Regions from separate parts of the Pseudomonas sp. TE3-3-F2023 genome, predicted to be linked through region 3. Evidence: riboswitches for the same ligand, from Rfam matches in the RefSeq annotation. Region 3 holds a riboswitch; each other region holds the start of a gene.
What was found. Region 3 has a riboswitch for cobalamin ahead of V3314_RS13220 (ABC transporter substrate-binding protein). Riboswitches for the same ligand answer to the same signal wherever they lie in the genome.
Positions count from the first base shown of each region.

Region 1: another riboswitch for cobalamin. It lies ahead of cobO (cob(I)yrinic acid a,c-diamide adenosyltransferase); the one in region 3 lies ahead of V3314_RS13220 (ABC transporter substrate-binding protein).
Region 2: another riboswitch for cobalamin. It lies ahead of V3314_RS15390 (CbtB domain-containing protein); the one in region 3 lies ahead of V3314_RS13220 (ABC transporter substrate-binding protein).
Region 4: another riboswitch for cobalamin. It lies ahead of cobW (cobalamin biosynthesis protein CobW); the one in region 3 lies ahead of V3314_RS13220 (ABC transporter substrate-binding protein).

Region 1 covers NZ_CP145113.1:2,160,874-2,168,589, forward strand. Annotated here, with positions in the region: gene V3314_RS09845 (hypothetical protein) at 109-303, shown strand; gene V3314_RS09850 (hypothetical protein) at 496-1,074, opposite strand; cobalamin riboswitch at 1,242-1,462, shown strand; gene cobO (cob(I)yrinic acid a,c-diamide adenosyltransferase) at 1,582-2,193, shown strand; gene V3314_RS09860 (cobyrinate a,c-diamide synthase) at 2,190-3,482, shown strand; gene bluB (5,6-dimethylbenzimidazole synthase) at 3,479-4,129, shown strand; gene cbiB (adenosylcobinamide-phosphate synthase CbiB) at 4,126-5,034, shown strand; gene cobD (threonine-phosphate decarboxylase CobD) at 5,027-6,019, shown strand; gene V3314_RS09880 (cobyric acid synthase) at 6,016-7,470, shown strand; gene cobU (bifunctional adenosylcobinamide kinase/adenosylcobinamide-phosphate guanylyltransferase) at 7,472-7,716, shown strand, end outside.
Region 2 covers NZ_CP145113.1:3,420,380-3,428,095, reverse strand. Annotated here, with positions in the region: gene V3314_RS15420 (AlkA N-terminal domain-containing protein) at 1-134, opposite strand, end outside; gene V3314_RS15415 (pirin family protein) at 289-1,176, opposite strand; gene V3314_RS15410 (hypothetical protein) at 1,273-2,247, opposite strand; gene V3314_RS15405 (alpha/beta hydrolase) at 2,312-3,196, opposite strand; gene V3314_RS15400 (LysE family translocator) at 3,218-3,847, opposite strand; gene V3314_RS15395 (GNAT family N-acetyltransferase) at 3,974-4,453, shown strand; cobalamin riboswitch at 4,511-4,734, shown strand; gene V3314_RS15390 (CbtB domain-containing protein) at 4,827-5,015, shown strand; gene V3314_RS15385 (CbtA family protein) at 5,025-5,711, shown strand; gene V3314_RS15380 (cobalamin biosynthesis protein) at 5,711-6,097, shown strand; gene cobM (precorrin-4 C(11)-methyltransferase) at 6,130-6,882, shown strand; gene V3314_RS15370 (DUF1272 domain-containing protein) at 6,949-7,191, shown strand; gene V3314_RS15365 (response regulator transcription factor) at 7,422-7,716, shown strand, end outside.
Region 3 covers NZ_CP145113.1:2,904,789-2,912,504, reverse strand. Annotated here, with positions in the region: gene V3314_RS13230 (TonB-dependent receptor) at 1-1,281, shown strand, start outside; gene V3314_RS13225 (DUF1624 domain-containing protein) at 1,485-2,651, shown strand; cobalamin riboswitch at 2,680-2,878, shown strand; gene V3314_RS13220 (ABC transporter substrate-binding protein) at 2,989-3,999, shown strand; gene V3314_RS13215 (iron ABC transporter permease) at 3,999-5,015, shown strand; gene V3314_RS13210 (ABC transporter ATP-binding protein) at 5,012-5,800, shown strand; gene V3314_RS13205 (OprD family porin) at 5,817-7,157, shown strand; gene V3314_RS13200 (hypothetical protein) at 7,263-7,716, shown strand, end outside.
Region 4 covers NZ_CP145113.1:3,290,813-3,298,528, forward strand. Annotated here, with positions in the region: gene V3314_RS14860 (T6SS effector BTH_I2691 family protein) at 1-199, opposite strand, end outside; gene V3314_RS14865 (LysR family transcriptional regulator) at 381-1,235, opposite strand; gene V3314_RS14870 (multidrug/biocide efflux PACE transporter) at 1,328-1,756, shown strand; gene V3314_RS14875 (branched-chain amino acid aminotransferase) at 2,008-3,027, opposite strand; gene V3314_RS14880 (ATP-binding cassette domain-containing protein) at 3,164-4,741, opposite strand; gene V3314_RS14885 (hypothetical protein) at 5,067-5,426, opposite strand; cobalamin riboswitch at 5,524-5,737, shown strand; gene cobW (cobalamin biosynthesis protein CobW) at 5,837-6,904, shown strand; gene cobN (cobaltochelatase subunit CobN) at 6,908-7,716, shown strand, end outside.

The DNA.
Region 1 (7,716 bases), 740 kb from region 3:
ATCATCCGGCCCCTCCGCTGCGCTCCGGGGTTCCCTCGCGCCGGTCTTGCTCCCGGGAGTACGCGCTGCAGGCCCCATCCATGGGGCCTCAGCGCTTGACGGGCATCCATGCCCGTCACCTCCCTCCGCAAGACCTCTGCTCGGCCTCCTGAAGTCGCGAAGATCAAGATCAAGATCAAGATCAAGATCAAGATCAAGAGCAAGAGCAAGAGCAAGAGCAAGAGCAAGAGCAAGAGCAAGAGCAAGAGCAAAAGCAAAAATCGTCAGAAACCGCAGCCGTGTAATACCAGTAATCGGGATTGACTCCTCATGATGGCTGTGCGTGGGGCACCTGCGGTGGCTCGCTTCACTACGACAGGAAACTTAAATGGGGCTCTGTGGGAGCGGGCGCGCCCGCGAACACCGGCGCAGCCGGTGCCAGCCACCGCGCTGGATTCTTCGCGGGCACGCCCGCTCCCACAGAAGCCACGTCGCCCGGCCCGAGCCGGAGTTGATTCAAGCCTGCTTGAGCAACAACGCCACCCCCGGGAAATACTGCCCCAGCTCGTTGTGCAACTTGCGATAGGCATACGGGAAGTACCAGGCGATGGCACAGGCGGTATGTTTCTGCAGATCGTCGACCAGGTCCTGCAGTTCCTCGGGGCTGGCATGCTGGCCAGCCTTCCACGGGCTGATGAACAGCGCCCCGGCCTTCAACTGGCTGGGGTAGGCCACCTGGCGCGCGAGGGCAGCGGTCTGCTGCAGGGCTTCGGCCATGTCAAGCCGGGCGATTTTTGGCCAGCGCTGGCTGACACTGAGGTACAGCGCTTCATCGGCACTGCTGATCGACAGGTCGCAGCGCCCTTCGTGTTCGCCTTCGTCGCGCTGCTTCTTGCCGGCAAACTGCTGCAGCGCCGCCAGTTCAGCCTGCCACGCCGCTGCGGCAAGCAGCCCGGTATTGGCGGCGGCGCCATGCCAGTAAGGTGCTTCCGCATCGCCAGCAAACCGGTTGAAGCGGTCGATGCAGTCGCCCCAGCGCTCCAGCACCGGGGCGAGAAACTCCAGGCGCGGGTTGTTGATGATCTGGCCTCGCATGCTGCGCTCTCCTGTTATCGTTGTAATCGCGTTCAGCCGAAAATGATGGCTATGTGATATCACTGCCTCCAGTGTGGCACAACCAGGTAAATTGGCCATTACCCAGGCCGTGCCTGTTCGACTGCAAAGCGGCCTGCTTCGATTGACGCTCCCGGTGCAACCCTCTAACCTTCGCGCGTGTTTCAGGTGCCCTGCCAGCCCCGACTGGGCAGGGTGAAACTGGGAAGCCGGTGGGTGCCAGCATGGCGCGATTCCGGCGCTGCCCCCGCAACGGTAGGTGAGTCGCGGCCGCGCAGGGCCACTGGGTGTCAGCACCCGGGAAGGCGCGCAGGCTTGGGCCAAGACCCGCTCACAAGCCCGGAGACCGGCCTGATACTGCCAACGGCATCACGGAGGGTGATGCGCGGTGCACCGTGGCGTACGGCCACGGCCCCTGCGCGTTCTCCGTGTGCCCGCCTTTTACCTGTCGCTGCGCGTTGCCGTGGTGCCAGCCAGCGGAGAACCCTGATGAGCGAATCCACCGAACGCGACGAACGCCACCTGGCGCGCATGCAGCGCAAGAAGGCGATCATCGACGAACGCATCGCCAATTCCCCAAACGAATGCGGCCTGCTGCTGGTGCTGACCGGCAATGGCAAGGGCAAGAGCAGCTCGGCTTTCGGTATGCTCGCACGCGCCCTGGGCCATGGCATGCAGTGCGGTGTGGTGCAGTTCATCAAAGGCCGCAACAGCACCGGCGAGGAGCTGTTCTTCCGCCGCTTCCCCGAGCAGGTGCGCTACCACGTGATGGGCGAGGGCTTTACCTGGGAAACCCAGGACCGCCAGCGCGACATCGCTGCCGCCGAAGCTGCCTGGGCCGTGTCGCGCCAGTTGCTGCAAGACCCGAGCGTGCAGTTCGTGGTGCTCGATGAACTGAACATCGCCCTCAAGCACGGCTACCTCGACCTTGACCAGGTGCTGTCGGACATCCAGGCCCGCCCACCAATGCAGCATGTGATCGTCACTGGCCGTGCCGCGAAACCCGAGATGATCGAACTGGCCGACACCGTGACCGAGATGGGCATGCTCAAGCACGCGTTCCAGGCTGGCATCCGTGCACAGAAGGGCGTGGAACTGTGAGCCAGCGCCATTGCCCCGCCGTGCTGATCGCGGCACCGGCCTCTGGCCAGGGCAAGACCACCGTCACCGCCGCCCTGGCCCGCCTGCACCGCAACCTCGGGCGCAAGGTGCGGGTGTTCAAGTGCGGGCCCGACTTTCTTGACCCGATGATCCTCGAGCGGGCCAGCGGCGCGCCGGTGTACCAGCTCGACCTGTGGATGATCGGCGCCGAGGAAAGCCGCCGCCTGCTGTGGGAAGCCGCCGGCGAGGCCGACCTGATCCTGATCGAAGGGGTGATGGGGCTGTTCGACGGCACGCCGTCCAGCGCCGACCTGGCGCGCCACTTCGGGGTGCCGGTGCTGGCGGTGATCGACGGCACGGCCATGGCCCAGACATTCGGCGCCCTGGCCCTGGGCCTGGCACGTTACCAGGCTGACCTGCCGTTTGCCGGTGTGCTGGCCAACCGGGTGGGTAGCCTGCGCCACGCGCAACTGCTGGAAGGTAGCCTGACCGAGGGCCTGCGCTGGTACGGCGGCTTGTCCCGCGAGCGTGGTATAGAGCTGCCCAGCCGCCACCTGGGGCTGGTCCAGGCCAGCGAGCTGAACGACCTGGACATGCGCCTGGATGCCGCTGCCGAGGCGCTTGGCGCCAGTTGCGATGCTGCCTTGCCGCCGCCAGTGAGCTTTGCCGAACCCGAGCCGCAAGCCAGTACTGCCTCGTTGGCCGGTGTGCGCATTGGCGTGGCGCGGGACGAGGCCTTCGCCTTCACCTATGGCGCCAACCTCGACCTGCTGCGCAACCTGGGCGCACAGCTCGAGTTCTTCTCGCCGCTGCACGACCGCGAACTGCCGGCAGTGGACAGCCTGTATCTGCCGGGCGGTTATCCCGAGCTGCACCACCACGCCCTGGCCGCCAATGCGCCGATGAGCGAGGCTATACGCGCCCACCACGCCCAGGGCAAACCGTTGCTGGCCGAGTGCGGCGGCATGTTGTACCTGCTCGATGCCCTGACCGACGTGGCCGGCGAGCGTGCCGAACTGCTTGGCCTGCTGCCTGGCGAGGCAACCATGCAGAAGCGCCTGGCTGCCTTGGCCCTGCAGGCGGTGGAGCTGCCGGAAGGCACCTTGCGCGGGCACACCTATCACCATTCGCTGACCAATACCGCACTGCAGCCGATTGCGCGTGGCCTGAGCCCCAACGGCGGGCGTGGCAACGAAGCGGTTTACCGCCTGGGTCGGCTGACGGCGTCCTACGTGCACTTCTACTTCCCCTCCAACCCGGACGCGGCGGCGGCGCTATTGCGACCATGAGCGAACACGCCTACAGCGACGCCGAGCGCGCCGCGATCTACCGGGCCATCGGCGAACGCCGTGACATGCGCCATTTCGCCGGTGGCGAAGTGGCCCCGGAAGTGCTGGGCCGCCTGTTGGCTGCCGCGCACCAGGCGCCCAGCGTCGGGTTGATGCAGCCCTGGCGTTTCATCCGCATCACCCGGCGCGACCTGCGTGCGCGCATCCAGGCCTTGGTGGAAGCAGAGCGGGTGCTTACCGCCGAAGCTTTGGGCGAACGTTCCGACGCCTTCATGAAGCTGAAGGTGGAAGGCATCAACGACTGCGCCGAGCTGCTGGTGGCCGCCCTGATGGACAACCGCGAGCCGCATATCTTCGGCCGCCGCACCCTGCCGGAAATGGACCTGGCCTCGCTGGCCTGCGCCATCCAGAACCTGTGGCTGGCAGCCCGTGGCGAAGGCCTGGGCATGGGCTGGGTGTCGCTGTTCGACCCGCAGGCGCTGGGGGCGCTGCTGGGCATGCCGGCCGGGGCCAAGCCGGTCGCAGTGCTGTGCCTGGGGCCGGTGACCGAGTTCTACCCGGCACCGATGCTGGTGCTGGAAAACTGGGCCGAGGAACGGCCCTTGAGTGAAATGCTCTTTGAGAACCAATGGGGAGAGCTCCAATGAGCGTGGCCTTGCTGACCGTGGCTGGGGTGGCCCTGGATGCCCTGCTGGGCGAACCGCAGCGGCGCCACCCGCTGGTGGCCTTCGGCAACATGGCCGGTAACCTCGAGCGCCGCCTGAATGCCGGAGGGCGCGGCTGGCGCAGCCACGGGGTAAGCGCATGGTTCCTGGCCGTGGTGCCGCTTACCCTGGTGGCGCTGATCCTCTCTTGGCTGCCGTACATCGGCTGGTTGGTCGACGTGCTGGCGCTGTACTGCGCCGTCGGGCTGCGCAGCCTGGGCGAGCACGTGTTGCCGGTGGCCAGTGCCTTGCGCCAGGGTGACCTGCAAGAAGCACGGCGCCGTGTGGGCTACCTGGTCAGCCGCGAAACCCGCGAACTGGACGAATCTGCGGTGGCCCGGGCGGCCACCGAATCGGTGCTGGAGAATGGCAGCGATGCGGTATTCGCCGCGCTGTTCTGGTTCGTGGTCGCAGGCGCGCCGGGCGTGGTGCTGTACCGCCTGAGCAACACCCTGGATGCCATGTGGGGCTATCGCAACGAGCGCTTCGAGCGCTTTGGCTGGTGCGCAGCGCGTGTCGACGATTTGCTCAACTATATTCCTGCCAGGCTGGTTGCGTTGACCTACGCGCTGCTGGGCAAGACCCGGCTGGCCCTGGCCTGCTGGCGCAAGCAAGGCCCGCTGTGGGACAGCCCCAATGCCGGGCCGGTGATGGCCGCCGGTGCTGGTGCGTTAGGTGTGGAACTCGGTGGCCCGGCGGTGTACCACGGCGAGCTGCATGAGCGGCCACGCCTGGGTGACGGGCCAATGGCCGACGCCGACGCCATCGAACGCGGTTGGGGCCTGGTGCAGCGCGGCGTATGGCTGTGGCTGCTGGTGATCTGCCTGGGGGCCTATATCAATGCTTGAACACGGAGGCCGCCTGCTGCGGGCGGTACGGCAATACGGCATCGCTCGCGAGCAGTGGCTCGACCTGTCCAGCGGCATTGCGCCATGGCCTTTCCCGATTCCACCGATTCCCATGGAGGCCTGGGCGCGCCTGCCGGAGACCGAGGACGGCCTGGAGGACGCCGCGCGTGCGTATTACGGCGCACGTCAATTGCTGGCAGTGGCCGGTTCCCAGGCCGCGATCCAGGCCTTGCCGCTGTTGCGCGCAGCCGGCCGGGTAGGGGTGTTGACACCTTGCTATGCCGAGCACCCATACGCCTGGCAACGGGCGGGGCATCAGTTGCTGGAGCTGGACGAAGCGCAGGTCGAGGCGACGCTCGACAGCCTCGACGTACTGGTGCTGGTCAACCCCAACAACCCCACCGGCCGCCGGGTGCCGCGTGAACGCCTGCTGGATTGGCACGCCCGCCTGGCAGCCCGCGGTGGTTGGCTGCTGGTCGACGAAGCGTTCATGGACAACACCCCGGCGCAAAGCGTGGTCGATTGTGCCGAGCGCCCGGGGCTGATAGTGCTGCGCTCGTTCGGCAAGTTCTTCGGCCTGGCCGGCGTGCGCCTGGGGTTCGTTGCCGCCGAACGCAGCCTGCTGCTGCACCTGGCCGAGTTGCTTGGGCCGTGGACCGTCAATGGCCCGACCCGAGTGCTGGCCCAGGCCAGCCTGGCCGACCACGACGCCCAGCGTGTGCAGGTCGAACGCTGCGCTGCAGCCAGCCGGCGGCTGGCGGTGCTGTTGCGTAGCGCCGGCCTGGCGCCCAGCGGCGGTTGTGACCTGTTCCAGTACGTGTGCAGCGAGCAGGCTGCGCAACTGCATGACTTTCTCGCCCGCCACGGCATCCTGGTGCGGCTGTTCGAGCACCCGCCGGCAATACGCCTGGGGCTGCCAGCCTGTGCGGCCGACGAACAGCGCCTGGCCCAGGCCCTGGCGGCCTATCAGAAGGAAATGGCATGACCACCCTCATGGTGCAAGGCACCACCTCCGACGCCGGCAAAAGCACGCTGGTGACCGCGCTGTGCCGCTGGCTGTTGCGCCAGGGCGTTGGCGTGGTGCCGTTCAAGCCGCAGAACATGGCGCTGAACAGCGCGGTGACCGCCGACGGCGGTGAAATCGGCCGGGCCCAGGCAGTGCAGGCCCAGGCCTGCCGCCTGCAACCGCATACCGACATGAACCCGGTGCTGCTCAAGCCCAACAGCGATACCGGCGCCCAGGTGATCATCCATGGCCGCGCCGTCACCAGCATGAACGCGGTGGCCTACCACGACTACAAGGCTATCGCCATGCAGGCGGTGCTGGCTTCCCACCAGCGCCTGAGTGCTGCCTGGCCGGTGGTCATGGTCGAAGGTGCGGGCTCGCCAGCGGAGATCAACCTGCGTGCCGGGGACATTGCCAACATGGGCTTTGCCGAAGCGGTGGACTGCCCGGTGATCCTGGTTGCCGACATCAATCGTGGTGGTGTTTTCGCCCATCTGGTCGGCACTCTGGAACTGCTGTCACCCAGTGAGCAGGCGCGGGTAAAGGGCTTTGTCATCAACCGCTTCCGCGGCGACATCGCCTTGCTGCAGCCGGGGCTGGACTGGCTGGAGCAGCGCACCGGCAAGCCGGTACTGGGCGTGCTGCCGTATGTTAACGACCTGCATCTGGAAGCCGAAGACGGCATCGACGCACGCCAGGGGGCAAAGGCCGAGCGCGTGCTCAAGGTGATCGTCCCGGTGCTGCCGCGTATCAGCAACCATACCGACTTCGACCCACTGCGCCTGCACCCCCAGGTGGACCTGCAGTTCATTGGCCCGGGTCAGCCGATACCGGCCGCCGACCTGATCATCCTGCCCGGGTCCAAGAGTGTGCGCGGCGACTTGGCGCAACTGCGTGAGCGCGGTTGGGACAAGGCCATCGACCGGCACCTGCGCTATGGCGGCAAGCTGATCGGGATCTGCGGTGGCCTGCAGATGCTGGGCCGCGAAGTACATGACCCGCTTGGTCTCGAAGGGGCCGCCGGCTTCAGCCCGGGGCTTGGCCTGCTTGATTACGCCACGGTGCTCGAAGCCGAGAAGCAACTGCGCAACGTTGCCGGCACGCTGAACCTGGAAGCAGCCCCGGTTGCAGGGTATGAAATTCATGCCGGCGTCACCACCGGGCCTGCCCTGGAGCAGCCAGCCGTGCAACTTGCCGATGGCCGTTGCGATGGTGCTGTCAGCGCTGATGGCCAGATACTTGCTACCTACCTGCACGGCCTGTTCGAAGGCAGCCAGTCGTGTGCGGCGCTGCTGCGCTGGGCGGGTCTGGAGGATGTGCAGGCCGTCGATTACCAGGCCCTGCGCGAACGCGATATCGAGCGCCTGGCCGACCTGGTGGAAAAGCACCTGGACACCGCGCGCCTGCGCCAGCTCTGTGGGGTGGCCTGACATGCTCAACCTGATCCTCGGCGGCGCCCGCTCGGGCAAGAGCCGCCTAGCCGAACAGTTGGCCAGCGCCAGTGGCCTGCCGGTGACCTACATCGCCACCAGCCAGCCGCTGGATGGTGAAATGAACGAACGCGTGCTGCTGCACCGCCAGCGTCGCCCCGATGACTGGGGGTTGATCGAAGAACCTCTGGCCCTGGCCGCGGCACTGCGCGCCGAAGCGGCCGAAGGGCACTGCCTTCTGGTGGA
Region 2 (7,716 bases), 520 kb from region 3:
GGGATGCAGCGGGCAGCGAGGAAGGCCAGAGTCGAGGGCCAATGATAAGGGGCGCGGTAGCGCAGCCACAGAATTTGGTGGCCAGGGGTGGGTAACGATCGGCGCACTGCGTGCAAGGGGGTGAGCTTGAGCATGGCTGCATCATGCCAGCAAATGTAATGCCTGTACCGACGCTATCACCAGCAAGCCAGCACTCACAGGTACAGCGTCGCTCTCGAGATTGTCGCTGTACCTGTGGGAGTTGGCTTGCCGGCGATAGAGCCCGGACAGCCATTCAATCAACCAGGATCAATGCGCCGCACCATCCCGTGCATCCTGCATCTGCCCGAACCGCCCGGTATGGAAGTCGTCGAACGACTCCGCAATTTCTGCCTGGCTGTTCATCACGAACGGGCCATAACCCACGATCGGCTCGTCGATCGGCTCACCGCTGAGCAGCAGCAGGCTGGCACCTTCCAGCGCTTCGACGGCAACATCCTCACCGGCGCGGTCAAACAGCACCAGGCTGGCTGGGCCGGCTTCGCGCTCGCCGTTGATCCGCACATTGCCGCGCAACACCACCAGCGCCGCATTGCGCCCGGCGGCAACCGGCAATTGCACGGTTGCACCGGCATGCAGGCGCATGTCCCAGACATCCATGGCGGTAAAGGTCCGCGCCGGCCCCGAATGCCCACGATATTCGCCTGCAATCACCCGCAGGCTGCCGCCCTCGCCGTCCAGCGCCACCACCGGGATGTCCTCGGCCAGCAGCGTCTGGTAGCCAGCCGCTGCGCGCTTGTCCCGCGCCGGCAGGTTCACCCACAGTTGTACCATCTCCAGCGTACCGCCAGTGCGGGCGAAGCCTGGGGAGTGGAACTCTTCATGGATGATGCCGTTGGCAGCAGTCATCCACTGCACGTCACCGGGGCCGATCAAGCCGCCAGCGCCGGTGGAGTCGCGGTGCTCCAGTTCGCCCTGGTAAACGATGGTCACGGTCTCGAAGCCTCGGTGCGGGTGCTGGCCAACGCCGCGCCGTGCACTGGTCGAGGTGAAGTCATGAGGGCCAGCATAGTCCAGCAGCAAGAACGGGCTGATCTTGCTGGCCAGGTTGTCGTAGGTGAACAGGCTGCGCACCGGGAAACCATCACCTACCCAATGAGCGTGGGGGCTGCGGTGAATACCCAGAATCGTTTTCATGAGAAGGCTCCTCTCTTGGTTGAGATAACCTTACCAGTGATACCAATCAAGCAATAGTTGGCTTCAATGGCATGCATCGTCTCATTAAAAGGACAATCAGAAAAACACGGCGTGAAGTATCGGATGCCCCGGGTACTGCGACCTCAACCAATGCTCCAGCTTCAACGAAAAGGCTTGCCCCCGCACCCTGAGTTCCCGATAGACCGGATCCGCCATTGCCTGGCCTGGGGTCAGTCTGTCCAGATGAAGGCGATTTTCCACCGAGGAAATCAACTCGAGAAAGACTGCGTAGTCTTCGAACAGACCCACGCTATACGGGTTGGAATGACCGAGCATTGCCAGGCGTTGCAAAGGGGTAAGGGCCAGCAGTTGTTGAAGGCGCATGATCTTCGACGGCGCCGGAAGGCCATGGACCTCGGCAATCGCCACGATGCCGCCTGCAAAAAGCAGTTTTCGCGAAAATTGCAGTTTGATGTTGCGTACCCCCCATGCCTTGCCTTCGGCCCTCTTTTCCTCGAAGTTCGCCATGAGGGTGCGGTAGTAGCGGATCAGGTCGTTAAGCAGGAACCTGGCAAGCCCGCTGCCATGGTCGTCAGGTACATAACGGCACAGCAGGTCATGCTGCCACCGGGCAAAGGCTCCATGCCCGAAGAGAGGCCGGCCTTCGAGCAACATCAGCATCCGCCTGGTCAGCGCGGTATTGTCTTCGCACTTCCAGCCTATGTGTTCACTCAAGTCCGAGTACAGCGCCAACGCCTCTCGGCCGAATTTCGCCTCGTCGCTTTCCCCCGGATGGCTGATGGGCCGAACAAGGTCGCCGACCTGGCGCAGTATGTCGTCCAGACGTTCCGCCGGCAGACTGCTGTCATGAACAATGAAGAAGTCGATGTCCGAAACAGGGGAAACCTCGCATCGGCCATAGGAGCCCACACTGACCACGGCCAGAGGAGCCCGCCCCGCCAGTGGTGCAAGCGGGCTGCACATGGCCTGCCTGAGTGACTCGATTGTCTTGCAGGAATAGTCGTAGCGCTTTTGCAGATACGATGGCTGTAGCAAGGTCTTGCTGGTCATGTTCATACGCTCGGGCAAAGCCCAAGATTACTCACGCCTTTACTCTCGGCACTGTCTGGAAAAACTATCCCGCCGGTCCCTGCAGCAGGAAGGCCTGCACTTCTTCAGCACAAGCCTCAGGATGTTCCTGCATGAAGCAGTGTCCACCTGCAACCTGCCTGGCGCTCACCTGAGGGTTCAGCGCCGCCAGGCGGCTCACCGAATGGTGCACGAAGGGGTAGGTGTGCTCGCCGTACAGCACTTGAGTGGGCGTGCGGATCGCCGCCAGGCTTGCCCACATGCGCTTGGGGAAGGAACTGAAGATTTCCACTTCGCGGCTGGGGCGGCATTTGAGCACTACCGCATCGCCGCAGTCGCCGATGGCATGCTCGACGTAGGCCCGCAGCGCCGCATCGGTCCACCCCTTGAAGATGCCCCGCCCATGCAGCGAAGCCTGGGCTGCCTCGCGGTCGGGCCAGTGACTGCGACGGCTGGCGGCCTTGCGTGCCAGGGCGTGACGCCGGTGCAAGCCAACCAGGGCTGCCACCCCCATCACACCCAGCATGCGCCGGCTGAACAGTACCGGGTCGAGCAGCACGGCACGGGTGAACAGTTGCGGCTCACTGGCCAGGATCAGGCCGGTAAGCACACCACCGAAGCTGTGCCCGACGGCAAAACGCGGCACGTCGCCATACTCGCTTCGCCCGGCTGCGAAAGCCTCCAGCGCAAGCGCAGCGGTGCGGTTCCAGCCACGAAATACCCCGCCATGGTCACTGTCACCATGGCCCTGGACATCACTGAGCCACAGGTCGAAATGTTCACCCAGGCGCATCAGCAATGGCTGGTAGGCCAGGCAGCAGAAACCGTTGCCGTGCAAAAAATGCAGCAGCGGCTTGCCACTGGCCGGGGTTCGCCAGCCACGCAGGGTGAAGCCTTCGGTGCATTCGTGGGACCAGGGGATCAACTGCATCGGTTTGCTGTACTCGCGGGGTCAGGAAAACGCCGATTCTACAAACAGCAGCGGGTACAGTGAAATCACCAGCAACAAGGCCATCAGGACATTGAACAGCATCAGCCAGCGCGGGTTCTGCAACAGGTTGCGCAGGGCACTGCCGAACATCACCCACACCCCGACACTCGGCAGGTTGACCAAGGCAAACAAGGCGGCAATGACAATGACGTTGGTTACATAGCCTTGCGCCGGCGTGTAGGTAGTGATTGCCCCGACAGCCATCACCCAGGCCTTGGGGTTGACCCACTGGAATGCCGCCGCCCCCCAGAAGCCCAGCGGTTTGCGGGCACTGGACGAAGCTGTGCCGACCGGCCCCGAAGTGGCGATCTTCCAGGCCAGGTACAGCAGATAGACGGCACCGGTATAGCGCAAGACCGTGTACAGCGCCGGCCAGGCCTTGAACACCTCGCCCAGGCCCAGGCCAACAGCCAGCACCATTACCATGAAACCGACGCTGATCCCCATCGCGTGGGGAATGGAGCGGCGCACACCGAAGTTGACGCCCGAGGCCAAAAGCATGGTGTTGTTGGGGCCAGGAGTGATGGAGGACACGAAAGCAAACAGCACGAAGGCGGTGAGCAGGTCGGCAGAGGCAAGCATGGCAGGCATTCCACATTCTTTATGGGTGCTGTCACACTAACGGAGTCGCCCTTCTCCGCGACCGATACAGTTCTACTAAATTGTGTAGATACACATCGCTGTACCGCTACCACCAGACCAAGGAAGCCGTCCACCATGAGCCTCACCATCCGCCCTGCCGTTCGCGCCGATGCCGAGCAGATCCTGGCCTTCATCACCGAACTGGCCGAGTACGAACGCGCTCGCCACGAGGTGATCGCGAGCGTTGCCGATATCGAGCACAGCCTTTTTGGCGAGGGCAGCACCGTGCACAGCCTGATTTGCGAGCGCGATGACCAGGCAATCGGCTTTGCCGTGTATTTCTACAGCTACTCGACCTGGCTCGGGCGCAACGGCATCTACCTGGAAGACCTGTACATAACGCCCGAGCAACGCGGCGACGGTGCCGGGCGGCAATTGCTGAGGCACATTGCCCGCGAAGCGGTTGCGAAGAATTGCGGGCGGCTGGAATGGAGCGTGCTGGACTGGAACGAGCCGGCGATCGGCTTCTACCAGAAGCTGGGGGCCGAAGCGCAGGATGAGTGGGTGCGCTACCGGCTGGACGGGGACAAGCTGGCGGCGTTTGCCCGAGGCTGACCGGGAGCGACCGCAAACTCGAACCTGGCAATTGACGGCAGCCCCGCCCCATGGTCTCCTTATGCCTCGCGTTCAGGTGCCCCCATGGGGGTGAAACGGGAAACCGGTGCGTCGCAGGCCCTCCAGCAGGGCCGGACAAGGCCGGTGCTGCCCCCGCAACGGTAAGCGAGCGAAGCGTCTGTACCACTGTGCCCGATCACCCGGCATGGGAAGGTGACGCCTTCCAGGAGCCTGGCTCCTCCTCGCAAGCCCGGAGACCGGCCTGGCGTTCATGAACACCCCGCGGAGGGCGGGCGCTGTTGCATTCCCCTGGGCCGTCATGCTCGGGGCTGCCGCGCTTGCCCATTGCCCACAAAAAGCAGAGGAACGCGTCATGCCCGTCACCAGCGCCAAGCAACACAGCATCACTACCCCCGTCACCCTCAGCCAACGTGTCGTCATCGCCGTCGGCGCCAGCCTGCTGGGCCTGTGCCTGGTGTACTTCGCCGGCTTCTCGCACATCGAGGCCGTGCACAACGCCGCCCATGACACCCGCCACAGCGCCGCCTTCCCCTGCCACTGAGTACGCCCGATGATCACACGCATTGCCCGTACCGCGGGCTTCAGCGGGTTGCTGGCGGCCTTGCTGCTGACCTTGCTGCAAAGCTTCTGGGTCGCCCCGCTTATCCTCGAGGCAGAAACCTACGAATCCTCGGCCCCGGTTGCCCAGCACGAGCATGCCGGCGAAGTGGCCGCCCATGAACACAGCGCCGAAGCCTGGTCGCCTGAAGACGGCTGGCAGCGTGTGCTGTCGACCACTGGCGGCAACCTGGTGGTCGCGGTCGGCTTCGCCCTGATCCTCACCGCCCTGTACAGCCTGCGCGAACCCAAACGTGCCGGCACCGGCGCACTGTGGGGCCTGGCCGGTTTCGCCGTGTTCTGCCTGGCCCCAACCCTGGGCCTGCCGCCGGAGCTGCCGGGTACCGCAGCCGCCGACCTGGGACAGCGCCAGGCCTGGTGGATAGGCACCGCGAGCGCCACCGCGCTGGGCCTCGCCCTGCTGGTGTTCGCCCGCCATTGGTTGCTGAAGGCCTTGGGTGCCGTGCTGCTGGTGACTCCCCACGTGATCGGTGCGCCGCAACCAGAAGTGCACGAGAGCCTGGCCCCCGCCGCATTGGAAACCCAGTTCAAAGTGGCCTCCTGGTTGACCAACGCCGCCTTCTGGCTGGCCCTGGGCCTGCTCAGCGCCTGGCTGTTCCGGCGCTCCAGCCAGGCCTGATGCCTGCGTTTTACGCCGGCTTCGGCTGCCGCCGGGGTTGCCCGGCGGATACACTGGAAACCTTACTACGCCAGGCCTTGACCAACCAGGGCCTGGCGTTGGCCGACCTGCACGGCATCGCCAGCATCAGCCTGAAGGCCGACGAACCCGGCTTGCAGCAACTGGCCGAACGCCTCGGCGTGCCCTTGGTGTTGTACGATAGCGCGCAGTTGCAGCCCTACGAATCCCAGCTAAGCCACCGCTCCGCCGCTGCCCATGCCCACAGCGGCTGCTGGGGCGTGGCAGAGAGTGCGGCCCTGGCCCTGGCCAGCCAGCGGCTTGGCACGGCAAGATTGCTGCTGACTCGCCAGGTGCTGAGCCCGGCCACCCTCGCCCTGGCCTGTTGAGCGTTTCCCCCTCTTTCCTGCAAGGACTTTCCATGACGGTCTACTTCATAGGCGCCGGCCCCGGCGATCCGGAACTGATCACGGTCAAGGGCCAACGGCTGATCCGCCAGTGCCCGGTGATCATCTATGCCGGCTCGCTGGTACCCGCAGCCGTGCTCGAGGGCCACCAGGCCGAGACCGTGATCAACAGTGCCGAACTGCACCTGGAGCAGATCATTGCCGCCATGCGCAATGCCCATGAGCAAGGCCAGGATGTGGCCCGGGTACACAGTGGCGACCCCAGCCTGTACGGCGCCATCGGCGAGCAGATCCGCCACCTGCAGGCGCTGGGCATCGATTACCAGATCATCCCCGGGGTCACCGCCACGGCGGCCAGCGCCGCCCTGCTCGGTTGCGAACTGACCCTGCCCCAGATAGCGCAGACAGTAATCCTCACCCGCTATGGCGACAGTTCGCCGATGCCGCCCGGCGAGCAATTGGGCGACCTGGCGCGCCACGGCAGCACCTTGGCAATTCACCTGGGGGTCAAGCACCTGTCGCGTATCGTCGATGAACTGCTGCCGCACTACGGCGCGCATTGCCCGGTGGCGGTGGTGCACCGCGCCACCTGGCCGGACCAGGACTGGGTGCGCGGCACTCTTGGCGATATCGTCGAACGCGTCGCGGCCAAGGGCTTTCGGCGCACGGCGCTGATCCTGGTGGGCCATGTGCTGGGCGACGCCCCGTTTGCCGATTCTGCCTTGTACCGCGCCGGGCACGCCCACCTGTATCGCACTGGCGACTGAGCATTGCCAGGTTCGCCACGGGCGTAGCAGACTCCGGTTTCCCGCCTGCAAACAGGAGTCATGCCCATGCTGGACCTACGCCCAAACTGCGAGTGCTGCGATACCGACCTGCCCGGTGACAGCCCCGATGCGCTGATCTGCTCCTTCGAATGCACCTTCTGCCGCACCTGCGCCGAAACCCGTTTCCAGGGCCGCTGCCCGAATTGCACCGGCCAGTTGGTGGCACGCCCGACACGGGTCGGCCAGGCGCTGGTCAACAACCCTGCCTCGACCCAGCGTGTCAGCAAAGCACACTCGGTTTGCGCGTGAGCTGTTTCAAAACATTCAGAAAACGGACATCGCCGCTTTGTCAGGGTGATGTCTTTCCCACTTTTTGTAGGACTTTTCAACAACTAGCCCGGGGACTTTCAACACTTCTATACTCGGCATTACCAAATTTCGGGAATGGTCGTATCGTGCAGCGCTTCCGATAACCCCACTTGCAGACGTATTCCTGAGTGATCCAGGAAGCGGACCACATCCTGACAGGAGTTTTCTTCATGACTACCGTGCTCATCGTCGACGACCACCCCATAGTGCGACTGTCCTTGAAAATGTTGCTCGACCGCGAGCGCTTTGAGGTCGTCGGTGAAGTTGGCGATGGCAGTGAAGTCACGCAGGTGGTCCGCAGACTGCGCCCGAACGTGGTCATCCTTGACATCGGGCTTCCGGGCCTGGACGGCATGGAAGTCATCAAGCGCCTCCAAAGCCTGGAACCGGCCCCCAAGATCATGGTACTGACCGGCCAGGCCACCGACCTGTATGTACGGCGCTGCCTGGATGCCGGCATCGGCG
Region 3 (7,716 bases):
GACGACGTGCAGCATTACGTCGATGAATGGACCCGCCTGAACACCGACTGGGCTTTGAACGACCACCTGAGCGCCAGCAACCAGCTGTACTACATCAAGAGCCGCCGTCACTGGCGCAACGCCGAGGACTACAGCTGGGATACCGGGCGCCAGCAGCTGCTGCGCGGCAGCTACCTGCAGATCAAGCACAACCAGGAACAGTTCGGCGATCGCCAGGCATTCACCCTCGACCACAGGCTGTTTGGCCTAGCCAGCAAGACCGTGGTCGGCGCCGAGTACAACAAGGTCCGCTTCAACGTCGACAGCAACGCACCCTACAACGATGCAGGCAGTGACTACATCGACCCGTGGCAGCCGCAACCGGGTTGGTTTCACAGCGCCTCGCCGCTGCGCCCGCAAACCCTGTCCACCACCCACACCTTTGCCCTGTTCGCCGAAAACCGCCTGCAGTTGAGCGATCGGCTGTCACTGATCACCGGCGTGCGCCGCGACCAGAACCACATCGTCCAGGAGAAACTGACCACCGACAGCCGCAGCGACCGCAGCCTGCAAGGGGGCAACTGGCGTGCCGGGCTGGTGTTTGCGGTCAGCGACGACCTGTCGCTGTATGGCCAGTACTCCACCAGCGAGGACGGGGTCAACAACCTCATCAGCCTCAGCGCCAACCAGATGCACTACGACCTGACGGAGGCCAGACAGACCGAGGTGGGGCTGAAGCAGCGCTTCTGGGAGGGGCGTGGCGAATGGACATTGGCGGCCTACCACATCGTCAAGAAGAAGCTGCTGGTGGATGACCCGATCACGCACGAGAAGCAGCAGGCTGGCCAGCAGACGTCCGACGGCCTGGAGGCAACCCTGGAACTGGCGCTGGCGCACCAGTGGCAGGTGTCGGCCAACGCGGCGATCGTGCGCGCAAGGTACGACGACTTCGACGAAATGGTTGGCGCCGTGGCGCAGGACCGTGCGGGCAATCACCCGGCCAATGTCCCGCGGCGTACCGCCAACCTGTGGCTGAGCAAAGGCTTCGGCCAGCGGCTGGAGGCCGGCATTGGCGCGCGTTATGTGGACGAACGATATGCCGATACCGCCAACACCCAAAGCGCCCCCGGCTACACCGTGGTCGATGCCGACATCGGCTGGCAGGTGTTGCCGGATGTGCGGCTGGGGTTGCAGTTGAACAACCTGTTCGACCGTGAGTATGTGCAGTCGGCGTTCAGTGGCCAGCAGTGGCTGATGGGGATGCCACGGTCGTACTTTGCGACGGTGGATTACAGCTTCTGACCTGAACTGCCTGCACCGGCCTCTTCGCGGCCTTGCCCGCTCCCACAGGTACTGCAAAGGTTTCAGAATGGGTGAAATTCCTGTGGGAGCGGGCAAGCCCGCGAAAGGGCCGGTATAGGCCCCACAAAAACAGTTACCAACTCACCACCATTTAGTTATAAGATAACGTTTCAGTTGACATCCATTCCTATCAGCGAATTCCCATGACAAGCGCCAGTGCCACCCCCACCCTGCTCACCCAGCGCCTGCAGAGCATCGATGCCCTGCGCGGCCTGGTGATCCTGTTCATGCTCCTGGACCACGTCCGCGAAACCTTTTTCCTGCACCGCCAGGTCAGCGACCCGATGGCCATCGATACCACCGAGCCTTCGCTGTTCTTCAGCCGCACCCTGGCCCACCTGTGCGCGCCGGTGTTCGTCATGCTGACCGGGCTGTCAGCCTGGCTGTACGGCGAGAAACACCAGGGCCGCGGCGATGTCTCGGCGTTCCTGTTCAAGCGCGGGCTGTTCCTGGTGGTGCTGGAATTCACCCTGGTCAACTTCGCCTGGACGTTCCAGCTGCCACCCAGCGTCATCTACCTGCAGGTTATCTGGGCCATCGGCGTGAGCATGATCGCCCTGTCGCTGCTGGTCTGGTTGCCACGCGCCGCCCTGATCGCCCTGGGCGCAATCATCATCGCCGGCCACAACCTGCTCGATGGCCTGCACTTTGGCGTCGAATCAGCCTTGCATGTGCCTTGGGCGATCCTGCATGACCGGGGTTGGCTGGAGTACTCCGAAAGCCTGCGTCTGCGTACCTCTTACCCGGTGCTGCCGTGGATCGGTGTCATCGCCCTGGGCTATGGCCTGGGCCCGTGGTTCGCCCGTGCCAGCGAGGCCGGCCAACGCCAGCATCGCCTGCTGCTGGCCGGGCTGATCGCGCTGCTGGGCTTTGTCGTGCTGCGCCTGGTCAACGGCTACGGCGAGGCGCCGTGGAGCGCTTACCCGACCGTCACGCAAACCCTGATGAGCTTCTTCAACATCACCAAATACCCGCCGTCGCTGCTGTTCCTGGCCCTGACCCTGGGCTGCGGCCTGCTGTTGCTGCGCGCCTTCGAACGCGCCGGCCAGGCCCGGTGGATCAGTGCCCTGGCGGTGTTCGGCGCGGCACCGATGTTCTTCTACCTGCTGCACCTGTATGTGCTGAAGCTGCTGTACCTGGCCAGCGTGGCGCTGTTTGGCCGCAACCATGGCGACTACTTCGGCTTCGACGGCATCCCTGCGGTGTGGCTGGGGGCAGCGCTGCTGGCGGTTTCGCTGTACCTGCCGGTGCGCTGGTTCGCCCGCCTGAAGGCGCAGCGGCGCGACATCACCTGGCTGAAGTACTTTTGAAAAGCGTTTTCACCCGGCGGCACGATGGTCTACCATGCCGGCCGCCGGTTTCCACCACGGAATCAATAGGGAATCCCAGGCCCGCCAATTCGGGCCAAACGGAACTGCCCCCGCAACTGTAGGTGCCGAGCCTGCTCCATCGATGCCACTGGGCCACGAACCCGGGAAGGCCGGAGCCAGGCCATGACGCACCAGTCAGGAGACCTGCCGGCCTACATTCACCAACCGGCGGGGTGTCCGGGATTGGCCATCAGTGTTGCCCCTGCCGCCAGCGGGGGCTCGGCGATGCCTGTCCGTGCGTTCCTCACCCGAACTGTCCGATAGGAGATCGCCCAGCATGCTGCCCCGTTTTGCCACCCTGCTCGCCGGCCTCGGCCTCACCGGCCTGGCCCAGGCTGCTGCCACCCATTACCCGCTGACGGTCGACAACTGCGGCAAGCCGCAAACCTTCGCCCAGGCGCCGCAACGCACGGTCACCATTGGCCAGGCCGGTACCGAGATGCTCTACGCGCTGGGGCTGGGCGACAAGCTTGCAGCCACCTCGCTGTGGTTCAACAACGTGCTGCCCGAGTACCAGATGCAGAACGCCAAGGTGCCGCGCCTGGCCGACAACGAACCCAGCTTCGAGGCGGTAGTGGGCAAGCGCCCGCAACTGGTGACGGTGCAGTTCGAATGGATGGTCGGTGCCCAGGGCGTGGTCGGCACCCGCGAGCAGTTCGATGAACTGGGCATCCCCACCTACCTGCTGCCGTCGGACTGCGAAGGCAAGGACAACCTGGTGGGCGCCGATGGCACCCGCCTGCAGGCGTTCCAGGTCGACACCATCTACAAGAGCGTCAGCCAGCTGGCGGCAATCTTCGACGTGCAGGACCGTGGCACGGCCCTGAATACCGAGCTCAGAAGCCGCCTGGACAGTGCCAGGGCGCAACTGGCCGACAAGGACCTGGCAGCCACCTCGGCGCTGTTCTGGTTCTCCAGCGCCGACCTGCACACCGCCCCCTACGTGGCGGGCCGCCAGGGGGTCGCCGACTTCATGCTGCGTACCCTCGGCGTGCGCAACGTGGTCGAGTCCAGCGAAGAATGGCCGACCGTAGGTTGGGAAACCCTGGCCAAGGCCAACCCCACCTGGCTGATCATTGCCCGCATGGACCGCCGCCGCTACCCCGCCGACGACTACGAGAAGAAGCTGGCATTCCTGCGTAGCGACCCGGTAACGCGCAACATGGACGCGGTGAAGCACGACCGCATCATCATCCTCGACGCCGACGCCATGCAGGCCGGCATTCGCTTGTTCAGCGGCCTGCAGACGCTGGCTGCCGCCTTCGCCAGCGGCAAAGCAGCCCAGTGATGATGCGCCTGCTACCCTGCATCGCCGTTGCCTTGGCCGCCCTGTTGGCAGCCCTGCTGGCCGGCACCGCCATCGGCGAAACCAACCTGTCGCCCGGCGTGGTCAGCCAGGTGCTGGCCAACCACCTGTGGCAGGCCGGCTACCCGGTCGACCCGATCGACGCCGGCATCGTCTGGAACTACCGCCTGCCCCGCACCCTGGTTGCTGCGGCCTGCGGCGCCGGCCTTGCCACCTGCGGCGTGATCCTCCAGGCACTGTTGCGCAACCCGTTGGCCGAGCCTTACCTGCTGGGGCTGTCTGCCGGCGCCTCGACCGGTGCGGTGCTGGTGGGCCTGCTGGGTTTCGGCAGCCTGGCGCTGAGCATGTCTGGCGGCGCCTTCATCGGCGCCCTGGCAGCGTTCGCCCTGGTACTGGTACTGGCCCGGGCAGCCGGCCCCAGCAGCAACAATGCCCAGGTGATCCTTGCCGGAATCGCCGGCTCGCAACTGTTCAACGCCCTTACCGCCTTCCTCATCACCATGTCGGCCACCGCCGAGCAGGCACGCGGCATCCTGTTCTGGCTGCTGGGCAACCTCAGTGGCGTACGTTGGCCTTCGGTGTGGCTGGCCGTGCCGGTTGTACTGTTCGGGCTGCTGGTGTGCCTGTGGCATCGCCGTGCCTTGGATGCCTTCACCTTCGGTGCCGACTCGGCGGCGTCGCTCGGCATCCCGGTGCGGCGTACCCAGTTGCTGCTGATCAGCTGCGCGGCGCTGGTGACCGCCGTGATGGTGTCCATCGTCGGCGCCATCGGTTTTGTCGGGCTGGTGATCCCCCATGCCCTGCGCCTGCTGCTAGGCCCCGGGCACAGCCGCCTGCTGCCCGCCAGCGCACTGGGCGGGGCACTGTTCCTGATTGCCGCCGACATCCTGTCGCGCACCTTGATCCCTGGCCAGGTGATCCCGGTTGGCGTGGTCACCGCGCTGCTCGGCGCACCGGTCTTCGCGTTGATCCTGATCAGCCGCCGGGGGCGCCCATGACGGTCATGACGGCGGTACGGATGGCCCCCTTGAGTTGCCAGAACCTGGGGCTGCAACTGGCCGGCAATACCGTGCTCAGCAATATCGAACTGAGCGTTGTCGCCGGTGAAACCCTGGGCATCGTCGGCCCCAACGGCTCCGGCAAATCCTCGCTGCTGAAGGTGCTGGCCGGGCTGCGCAAGCCAGGCAACGGCGGCGTGCAACTGCTGGGGGAACCGCTCGCACGGTTGCCCCGCCGCCGGGTCGCCCAGGCCTTGGCGCTGGTCGAACAGCAGGCCGACACCCTCGATGCGATCAGCGTGTTCGATGCCGTTGCCCTGGGCCGCACCCCCTGGCTGTCGGCGCTGGCGCCGTTCTCCCGGGAGGACCACGCGATCGTCGAACAGGCCCTGGCCGACCTCGACGCCCTGCACCTGCGCACACGCCTGTGGGGGTCGCTGTCGGGTGGCGAACGCCAGCGCGTGCACATCGCCCGTGCTTTGGCACAGCGGCCGCAGGTGCTGCTGCTGGACGAGCCGACCAACCACCTGGATATCCAGCACCAGCTGAGCCTGTTGCAGCAGGTGCAGGCCTTGCCGGTGACCACCCTGGTGGCCCTGCATGACCTCAACCAGGCGCTCACCTGCGACCGCATCGCGGTGCTCGACAAGGGCCGCCTGGTCGCCCTCGGCAAACCGCTCGAGGTGCTTACACCCGAGCGCCTGCTGAACACCTTCGGCGTGCACGCCCATTACCTCATCGACCCTTTCGACGGCGCGCGCATCCTGCGTTTTCGCGCCCCCTGAACAGGAAGTTCTGCCCATGTCGCGCTCTGTCCCTTTGCTGCTCGCCAGCGCCCTGCTCGCCCCCCCTGCACTGGCCGACTCCGCCCAGTCGCAAAGCAACGGTTTTGTCGAGGATGGCCGCTGGAGCCTGCTCAACCGCAGCGTATTCGACCAGCGCGATTACAAACACGGCGGGCGCAACAGTGCCGGGCGCAACGCCTACAAGCCGCGCAATGAACGTAGCGGCAAGGCCGAGGAATGGGCCTATGGCCTGATGGGCACCTTCCGGTCCGGTTTTACCCAGGGGCTGGTCGGTGTCGGGGTCGACGCCCACGCCTACCTGGGCGTGCAACTCGACAGCGGCGGCGGGCGCGTGGGCAAGGCACGCTTGCTCGGGGTGGATAACGAGGGGCACCCGAAGAACGAATACAGCCGTGCCGGCGCGGCACTGAAACTGCGCATGTCCGATACCGTGCTGTCCTACGGTGAGCAACGGGTCAAGACCCCGGTGTTCAGCTCGTCCGATAGCCGCCTGCTGCCCGAGACCGCGACCGGGTTCTTCCTTGACAGTACCGAGTTCGACAACCTCAGGCTGGTGGCAGGGCATTTCAACGAGAACGCCGACCGCAATGCTTCCAGCCACGATCAGGGTTTCGTGGTGAACTACTCCAATGGCCGCCAGGGCAACAGCTTCGACCTGGCCGGCGTGGTGTGGAACCCCGGCGCCGTCTTCAGCGGCAGCCTGTACACCTCACGCTACCAGGACAGCTGGAACCAGCATTACCTGGGCAGCACCCTCAGCCATGCCCTGGATGAGCGCCGCAGCCTCACCCTCGACCTCAACCTGTACCGCACCACCGACACCGGCAAGGCGCTGTCCGGGCACATCGACAACACCACCTGGAGCCTGGTCTCGCGTTACGACCACGGGCCGCACGGTTTCAGCCTGGGCTGGCAGCAGGTGGACGGCAACACGCCGTTCGACTACGTGACGCGAGGGGCAATTTTCATTGCCAACGCGGTGCAGATGTCGGACTTCAACGCACCAAACGAAAAGTCGTGGCAGGCGCGCTATGACCTGAACATGGGCGCCTATGGCGTACCGGGGTTGAACCTGACGGCGTTGTACGTGCGCGGGTTCGATATCGACGGCAGCCATGTCGACCCTGCGGGCGGGTATGCCTACCTGGGTTATGGCAAGGGGGGCAAGCATTGGGAGCGCGACCTGGAGGCCCGGTATGTGGTGCAGAGCGGCAAGGCCAAGGGCACCGCGTTTTCGCTGCGGCATAACGTGCATCGGGGCAATACGGCGCAGGCGGAGCTGGATGGGGACCAGATACGGTTGGCGGTGGAATGGCCGTTGGGGGGTGGGTTCTGATGTTCCGCGTTGCCTGAATGGGGCTGCAAGGCAGCCCTCAAAATCCATCAGGCAACCACAACTGCCGTATAATCGGCAGCACTCACTGCCCAACCAGGCCACGCCATGCCTCGCTTCCAGAAGTTGCTGCTGCCCCTGCTGCTGACTGCAGCCCTCACCGCCTGCGACCAGAAACCCTCCCGCGAAGAACAGATCCTGGCCCAGCTGCCGCTGCAGGATGCCTACACGCACAATATCGAGCGCATGGCCGCGCTGCTCGGCCGCACGCACCCGCAGCTTTCGCAAGCGACCATCCAGAGCGTGCTGCGCAAGCACCTGACCGTCGAGGACCAGCGCCAGGACCTGTTCCGCCTGTACAGCGAAAAGAACTTCAGCAATGCCGAATTCGCCACCATCGTCGAGGCCACCCAAGACCCGGCCAAGGCCCGCGCCCTGGAAGACACCGAGGCCGGCAAGCGCCTGAGCGAGAAGCTCACCGCCCTGATGCGCGAATCGGCCCGCGACGCGAAGGTGCAGGCCCTGGCCGAGCAGCGCATGCAGCAGGTTGAAGACGAGCTGG
Region 4 (7,716 bases), 390 kb from region 3:
ACTGGTCGGTGTGCATCGGGTGGAAGATGATTTCGCTATCGTCTGCCAGGCGATAGGGGCGCCCTGTATCCGGGCGCGGGGCGTAGGCCTCGCGCAGCAGCAGAATTGGCAGGCCGGAGCGTCCGCAGGCGTTACAGGTGCCGTAGGTGTTGGGGATTTCTTCCTGCATGGCGATGTGGATGGTTTTGCTGATGCTCATCAGGAGTTCCTTTTCCAGTGATTTGACGCAACGGCCAAAACACTAGCGAGGAACGCCTTCGCGGGGGAGCAATGGGCTTCCTAAAACGTTGTAGGATTTTTCGCTTTAGTGCCCCTATAGCAGCGGCCTTGCGTCGCGACGGGCTGCGCAGCAGCCCCAGGATCTTGCAGGCGATAAAGGCCTATTGCCCCAACATCTGCCGCACCAGCCACTGCCCCGCCGGCCCGAGCGCGCGCCGGCTCGACCATGCCACATCCATGTCAACCCGTCGCGGGTACCCGGCCACCTGCAGCTCCACCAGCCCACTGCCAAAGCGTGCCACCAGTGCCCTGGGCAGTTCGGCCCAGCCGAACCCGCGCACGGCGAACTCCAGCAGGGTGAGGTAGTCCGGTGCCGACCAGGCCTGGCCACGCCCCTGGTGCAAGCTTTGAGCATAGGTCTTTATATACAGCTGCCGGACGTTCTCCAGATGCTGCATCTGCACCTGGGGCAAAGCCGCCAACGGATGCCCGCTGGCCACGTACACACCAAACTCTGCCTGCTCGGGCAGGCGTGCCACGGCAACGTCAGCGGGGTAGCTGGGCTGGGTGGCGAGAATACCGACATGTGCCAGGCCCTGCTGGATCAGCTCGATCACGTCGGCATCTTCCGACGGGCCGCAGCGCAGCTCGGTATGCGGGTAGTGCTGGGCGAAGCGGGCCATCACCGCGCCCTGGAACGTCACGCTGTAGCTGTCCGACATCACCACCGAGACCAGTGCCTCGACGTTTTCAGCCAGCCGCACCGCCAGGGCATCGAGCTGGGCGCTGGCATCGAGAATCGCCTCGACATGGCTCAGCACCTGTCGCCCAGCCTCGTTCAGCGTGGGGTGACGGCCGCCACGCTCGAACAACGGGCAACCCACATCGGCCTCGAAATTGGCGATGGCGATGCTGATGGTCGACTGGCTTTTGCGCAATTTGCGCGCCGCAGCGGAAAACGAACCCAGCGATGCAGCTTCGACAAAGGCGACCAGAGCTTCGGGTGAGTAGCGCATGGTATTGATAAAATCGATGGTAGCTATATCGCTAGTATCAGTTCTATCAAAGAAAATAGGAAGCACGACTCACGCAAAGGATGGATTTTGCAATGAAAAACGTGTCTTTCACCGAGCGCCTGGTTCACGCCGTCGGTTATGAAGTATTCGCCGTGCTGCTGTGTGCGCCGCTGCTGTCCTGGATCATGGGCAAGTCGCTGGCGACAGCGGGAGCGCTGGCGGTGACCCTGTCGGTGATCGCCATGCTGTGGAACATGGTCTACAACGCGCTGGTCGATCGCTACGTCCGCGGCGAGCGCATCCACTGGAAGGCCAGCGCACGCTTTGTGCACGGCCTGGGCTTCGAAGCCGGGCTGGTGGTGTGGTGTCTGCCGGTGGCGGCGTGGATGCTGGAGATTTCGTTGCTGCAGGCGTTCATGGTGGAGTTGGGCTTCTTCGTGATCATCCTGCCCTACACCGTGCTGTACAACTGGGCCTTCGACAAAGCCCGGCACCTGCTGATACAGCGTCGCCTTGCATGAGAACTACCTGCCTGCGCGGCCCCTCGATTTGTGCATTGTGCGGATATCCTGGGGCCGCTTCGCAGCCCTTTCGCGACACAAGGCCGCTCCTACAGGGACGGCGCAGGCTTCAGGCTTGCGCTGTACCTGTGGGAGCGGCTTCAGCCGCGAACACCGGCGCAGCCGGTGCCATCATAGTTGACCGCGTCAGCCAATAAAAAACGGGGCATGCCATCGCTGGCATGCCCCGTTTTTCAAGCCGCTAAAGCGTCTCAGGCAACCTTGACGATCCAGCCAGCCGGTGCTTCCACGTCACCGCTCTGAATACCGGTCAGCTCGTTGTAGAGCTTCTGGGTAACCGGGCCGACCTTTTCCAGGTCGTGGAACACGTGCAGTTTGCCGTTGTACTCGATGCCGCCGATCGGGGTGATCACCGCCGCGGTACCGCAGGCGCCGGCTTCGACGAAACGGTCCAGCTTGTTGATTTCCACATCGCCTTCGATCACGGTCAGGCCCAGGCGCGATTGCGCCAGTTCCATCAGCGACAGGCGGGTGATGCCTGGCAGCACCGAAGCCGATTTCGGGGTGACGAACTCGTTGTTGGCGGTGATGCCGAAGAAGTTGGCCGAACCGACTTCCTCGATCTTGGTGTGGGTCAGCGGGTCGAGGTAGATGGCGTCGGCGAAGTTGGCTTTCTTCGCTTCTGCACCCGGCTGCAGGCTGGCGGCGTAGTTGCCACCGACCTTGGCCGCGCCAGTGCCTTGCGGGGCAGCGCGGTCGAAGCTGGAGATCTGGAAGTTGTGCGGCTTCATGCCGCCCTTGAAGTACGAGCCAACCGGGATGGCGAAGATCGAGAAGATGAACTCGGGGGCGGTGCGCACGCCAATGTTGTCACCGGTGCCAATCACGAACGGGCGCAGGTAGAGGGCGCCTTTACCATGCGGAGGCACAAACTTCTCGTTGGCCTTGACCACTTGCTTGCACGCCTCGATGAACACATCGGTCGGCACCTGCGGCATCAGCAGGCGGGCGCAGCTGCGCTGCATGCGGGCGGCGTTCTGGTCCGGGCGGAACAGGTTGATCGAACCGTCCTTGCAACGGTAGGCCTTGAGGCCTTCGAAGCACTGCTGGCCGTAGTGCAGGGCGGTGGAGCCTTCACTAATGTGCAGTACGTTGTCTTCGGTCAGGGTGCCCTTGTCCCACTCGCCATTGCGCCATACGGACAGGTAGCGTTTGTCGGTCTTGATATAGTCGAAACCGAGCTTGTCCCAATTAATGCTTTCGTTGCTCATGACACCCTCATTGTCTTGCAAGTGCCCGATTGCTCGGGCTGCTGTTATATGCGCACCACGCCACCATAATACATCCGTGGCAGATCGGGAACGGCCAGTCACGAATTGATAGCCTGCAATGCATTTATTGCGGCGTTTACAGGTGCAGGTACTCGTCCAGCGCCAGCTGGTCGAGCAGTACCTGGTCGTGGGACGCCACCACCAGCGCCCCGCGAAACTGCCCGAGCATGTGTTCCAGTGCGGCCAGCGATGGCAGGTCCAGGTGGTTGCCGGGTTCGTCCAGCAATAACAGGTCGAGCGGCCGTTCGCGGTATAGCACGGCGGCCAGTGCCGCCTTCATCCGCTCACCCCCGCTGAGCAGGCTGCTGGGTAGTTCGATGCGGGCCGCATCCAGGCCCAGTTGCGCCAGGCGGCTGCGCAAGTCGCCCTGGGCCAGCGTCGGGTTTGCCTGGCGCAGGTGCTCGAGCACACTGGTATTGCCTGGCAGTGCGCTGCAGTGCTGGTCGAGCAGGGCGGTTTCCCCACTGAGGCGCAGGCTCTCGGTTGGTGCTGGCAACTCACCGTTCATCAGCCTGAGCAGGGTGGACTTGCCACTGCCATTGGCGCCTACCAGGCCCACCCGCTGGCCCAGGCACACGCGCAGGTTCAGTGGTTTGCGCGTCCCGCGTGGCAGGCGCAGCGCCTGCAGGGCCAGCACTTCGCGGCCTGGATGACGCTGCGGCGTGGGTGCATGCAGGGTAATGGCGCTGTCCTGCTCGACTTCGCGGGCGGCGTCACGCACTTTGCCCTGCAGCGCCTGCCGGGCGTCGCGATGGTCGCGGCGCTGTTTGCCCGCAGTGGCCTGACTGCGCTCCTGCTGGCGGTCGACCAGGATCTTGGCCTGGTTGGCGTGCCTGGCATTGCGCCCGGCGCGGGCTTGATGACGTTCCAGGTCTTCGCGCTGACGCTGCAGTTCGCGCGCCTGGCGTTGCTCCTCCTGTTTCAGCCGGGCAAGTTGCTGTTGGGCCTGCGCTGTCTGGCTGGCTTTCTGGGCCGAATAGAAGGTGTAGTTGCCGCCATATGCCCGCAAGCCCAGGCTGGATAATTCGACGATGCGCGTCATGTGCGCGAGCAGGCTGCGATCATGGCTGATCACCAGCAAACCCCGGTCCCAGGCTTCGATCATGCCCAATAGTTGGGCGCGGGCGTCGCTGTCCAGGTGATTGCTCGGTTCGTCGAGTATCAGGTAGTCCGCTTCGCTGAGCCAGGCGCCGACCAGCGCCACGCGCATGGCCTGACCACCGCTCAGGCTGTGGGCGGGCTGGTGCCAGTCGAGTTGGCCCAGGCCGTGGCGTTGCAGGTGCCCCTGCAATTGCTCGCGAATATCCCAACGTTCGCCGACGGCGTCGAAGTCACTGGGTGCGACACTGCCTTGCTCGATGCGCTCCAGCGCAGCGAGCACCGCGCCCACCTGGGCCAGGTCGGCGACCGTGGCGCTGTGCTCGATCACCTGCTGGTCCAGAAGATGGACGCGCCCAAGGCGCCGACACTGGCCGCTGCTTGGTTCGCGCTGGCCGGCAAGTATCTGCCCGAGCAGGCTCTTGCCCACACCGTTGCGCCCGACCAGGCCGGTGCGGCGTTGGTCGAAGGTTTCGCTGAGGTCGGTAAATAACAGCCTGCCGTCAGGCAAGGCCAGGGAGACGCTGTCCAGCGTCAGGATCGACGTGTTCGTCATGCACAACTCCACAAATGCCGCGACATCTCCGGAGCGAACCGGAGGCTGAAGACTGGCCGTCGAAGTGACGGCGGCATCAATGGCGCATTGGACGAATACCTCGTGACAGGGGAATGCGTAGCCTAACGGATAGAGGCATTGTTGTCGCGGGAAAACACATTCCGCGAGTGCGCCACGGACCCTGTGGGTGAGGGTTCACCCGCGAGACAGGCGACGCGGTGGATGGCACGGGCTTCGCCCGTGTTCGCGGCTAAACCCGCTCCCACATGGCCGGCGTCGCCCTTAAGGCGTGCACCGGACCTGCAGGGCCGCGCATGCCCCTGGTTCAGCGCCCCACCAAACGCCTGGTCCAATCGCCCCCGTGGCTCTGCTGGCTCGCCTCTTCACTGTCAAACCGTACATGCCAGGCTGGATGATCCAGCTGAATGCCGGCCTGCTCCAGCGCAAGGCCCGTCAGCGCGAGCATGCGCATTTTGGCGTCGCCCGCCAAGGCGGCGGCCTTTTCGGCCTCTCGCTCGAATACCCAGGTAATACGCAGGCTGGCCGGAAACTCCTCGAGAGCCAGACGATGGGTAAGCCAGCTGAAACCGACGATCTCCGCCTTGGCGGTTTCGCAGGCTTCGGTCAGGCAAGCCACCAGCTCACGCTCCAGGCGTGCCATATCGCGCTTGTTCAGGGGTTTCACCGGGGGCCTCGCTGCTCAAAGCCACCACTCTAACGCAGTTGCGGCACTTGTTGTCGGCCAGCCCGACAGCAATGGTTGACCACCCGCCAGCCACTGCGTAGCCTTGCCACTTCGAGGTTCTTCGGCCAGGCCGAAGCTAAGACGGGAACGCGGTACAAGCCGCGGCTGCCCCCGCAACTGTAAGCACCGACAACGGATCGACACAGCCACTGCGCCCGCGCGCGGGAAGGCGTCATCCCGCCAGCCTGCTGCACCAGCGGGCACATGGAACGGTGCGAGCCAGGAGACCTGCCTCGTCACGTTTTCGACTTTCAACCGGGCGGGGTGATCCGGTGGCGAACAAGCCCGGCCGGCCTGGCCTGCGGCTGTCGTCCTGCATGCCCGCGCCAATCTGCCAAGGGCAATGCGACATGAAAACACTGGCCAAGCTCCCCGTCACCATCGTCACCGGCTTCCTCGGCTCGGGCAAGACCACCTTGCTGCGCCACATGCTCGACAACGCCCAGGGCCGCCGCATTGCGGTGATCGTCAACGAGTTCGGCGAACTGGGCATCGACGGCGAAATCCTCAAGCAGTGCAGCATCGGTTGCACCGAAGAAGAAGCCACCGGTCGCGTCTACGAGCTGGCCAACGGCTGCCTGTGCTGCACCGTGCAGGAAGAGTTCTTCCCGGTGATGCGCGAGCTGGTGGCACGCCGTGGCGACCTGGACCATATCCTCATCGAAACCAGCGGCCTGGCCCTGCCCAAACCGCTGGTGCAAGCCTTCCAGTGGCCGGAAATCCGCAATGCCTGCACCGTCGACGCGGTGATCACGGTAGTCGACAGCCCGGCCGTGGCCGCCGGCACCTTCGCCGCCTACCCGGACCAAGTCGATGCCCAGCGCAAGCTCGACCCCAACCTGGACCACGAGTCGCCGCTGCACGAACTGTTCGCCGACCAGCTGGCCAGCGCCGACCTGGTGGTGCTGAACAAGGCCGACCTGATCGACGCCGAAGGCCTGGCCAAGGTCCGCGCCGAGGTGGCCGAAGAACTGCCGCTGGCGGTCAAGGTGATCGAAGCCAGCAGCGGCAAGCTGCCGCTGGAAGTGCTGCTGGGCGTGGGTGCCGAGTCCGAGGCGCACATCGATGGCCGCCGTACCCATCACGACTCGCACCATGACGGCGATGACCATGACGATCATGACCACGATGCCTTCGACTCCATCTCCATCGACCTGCCAGAAGCCGACGAAAGCCTGCTGCTCGACGCCCTGACCCAGTTGGTGGTGGAATTCGGCATCCTGCGCGCCAAAGGCTTCGCTGCCATCCCGGGCAAGCCGATGCGCTTGCTGGTACAGGGCGTGGGCACCCGTTTCGACAAGCACTTCGACCGCGCCTGGCGCGCCGACGAACCGCGCATCACCCGCCTGGTGCTGATCGGCCAGGACCTCGACGCCGCCCAGCTGGAAGCGCGCCTGCGCCAGGCACTGGGCGCCTGACCCATGCACCTGCTGCGGACCCAGCCCGGCGGCTTCGTGCCGGATGACAGCATTGCCGACCTCGGCCAGACGCCCGCCGAGCTGGTGATTCTCTGCAGCGGCGATTCCCATCTGGCATTGCTCGCCGATACCGCCGAGCAATTGCCCCAGGATTACCCCAGCCTGCGCCTGGCCAACCCGATGCAGGTACAGAACCATGCCTCGGTCGACCTTTACGTCGACCAGGTACTTCGCCATGCCAAGGTCATCCTGGTGTCGCTGCACGGTGGCGTCGGCTACTGGCGCTATGGCGTCGAGCAGCTGGTCGAGCTGGCCGGCCGAGGCGTGCAACTGATCCTGGTGCCGGGCGACGACCGCCCGGACCCGGAACTGACCAGCCTGGGCAGTGTCAGCGGCGAGCAGGCCGAACGCCTCTGGCACTACTTGCGCCAGGGCGGCAAGGCCAACGCCATCAACCTGTTCAACTGCCTGGCCAGCCAGTGGCTGGGCCGCGACTATGCCTGGGACGAACCACAGCCTTTGCCGCGCACTGCCGTGTATCACCCGGCCAAGGGCAGCGCCACGCTGGAGGACTGGTACCCGCAGTGGCTCCCCGAACAGCCAGTGGCGCCGCTGCTGTTCTACCGCTCGCACCTGCAGGCGGCCAACACCGCGTTCATCGATGTGTTCTGCCAGCGCCTGCAGGCCGCCGGGCTCAACCCGTTGCCGATCGCCGTGGCCAGCCTAAAGGAAAGCGCCTGCCTGGAGCAGGTCGAAGCCTGGCTGGACGAGGTGGGGGCCGAAGTGCTGGTCAACACCACCGGCTTTGCCCT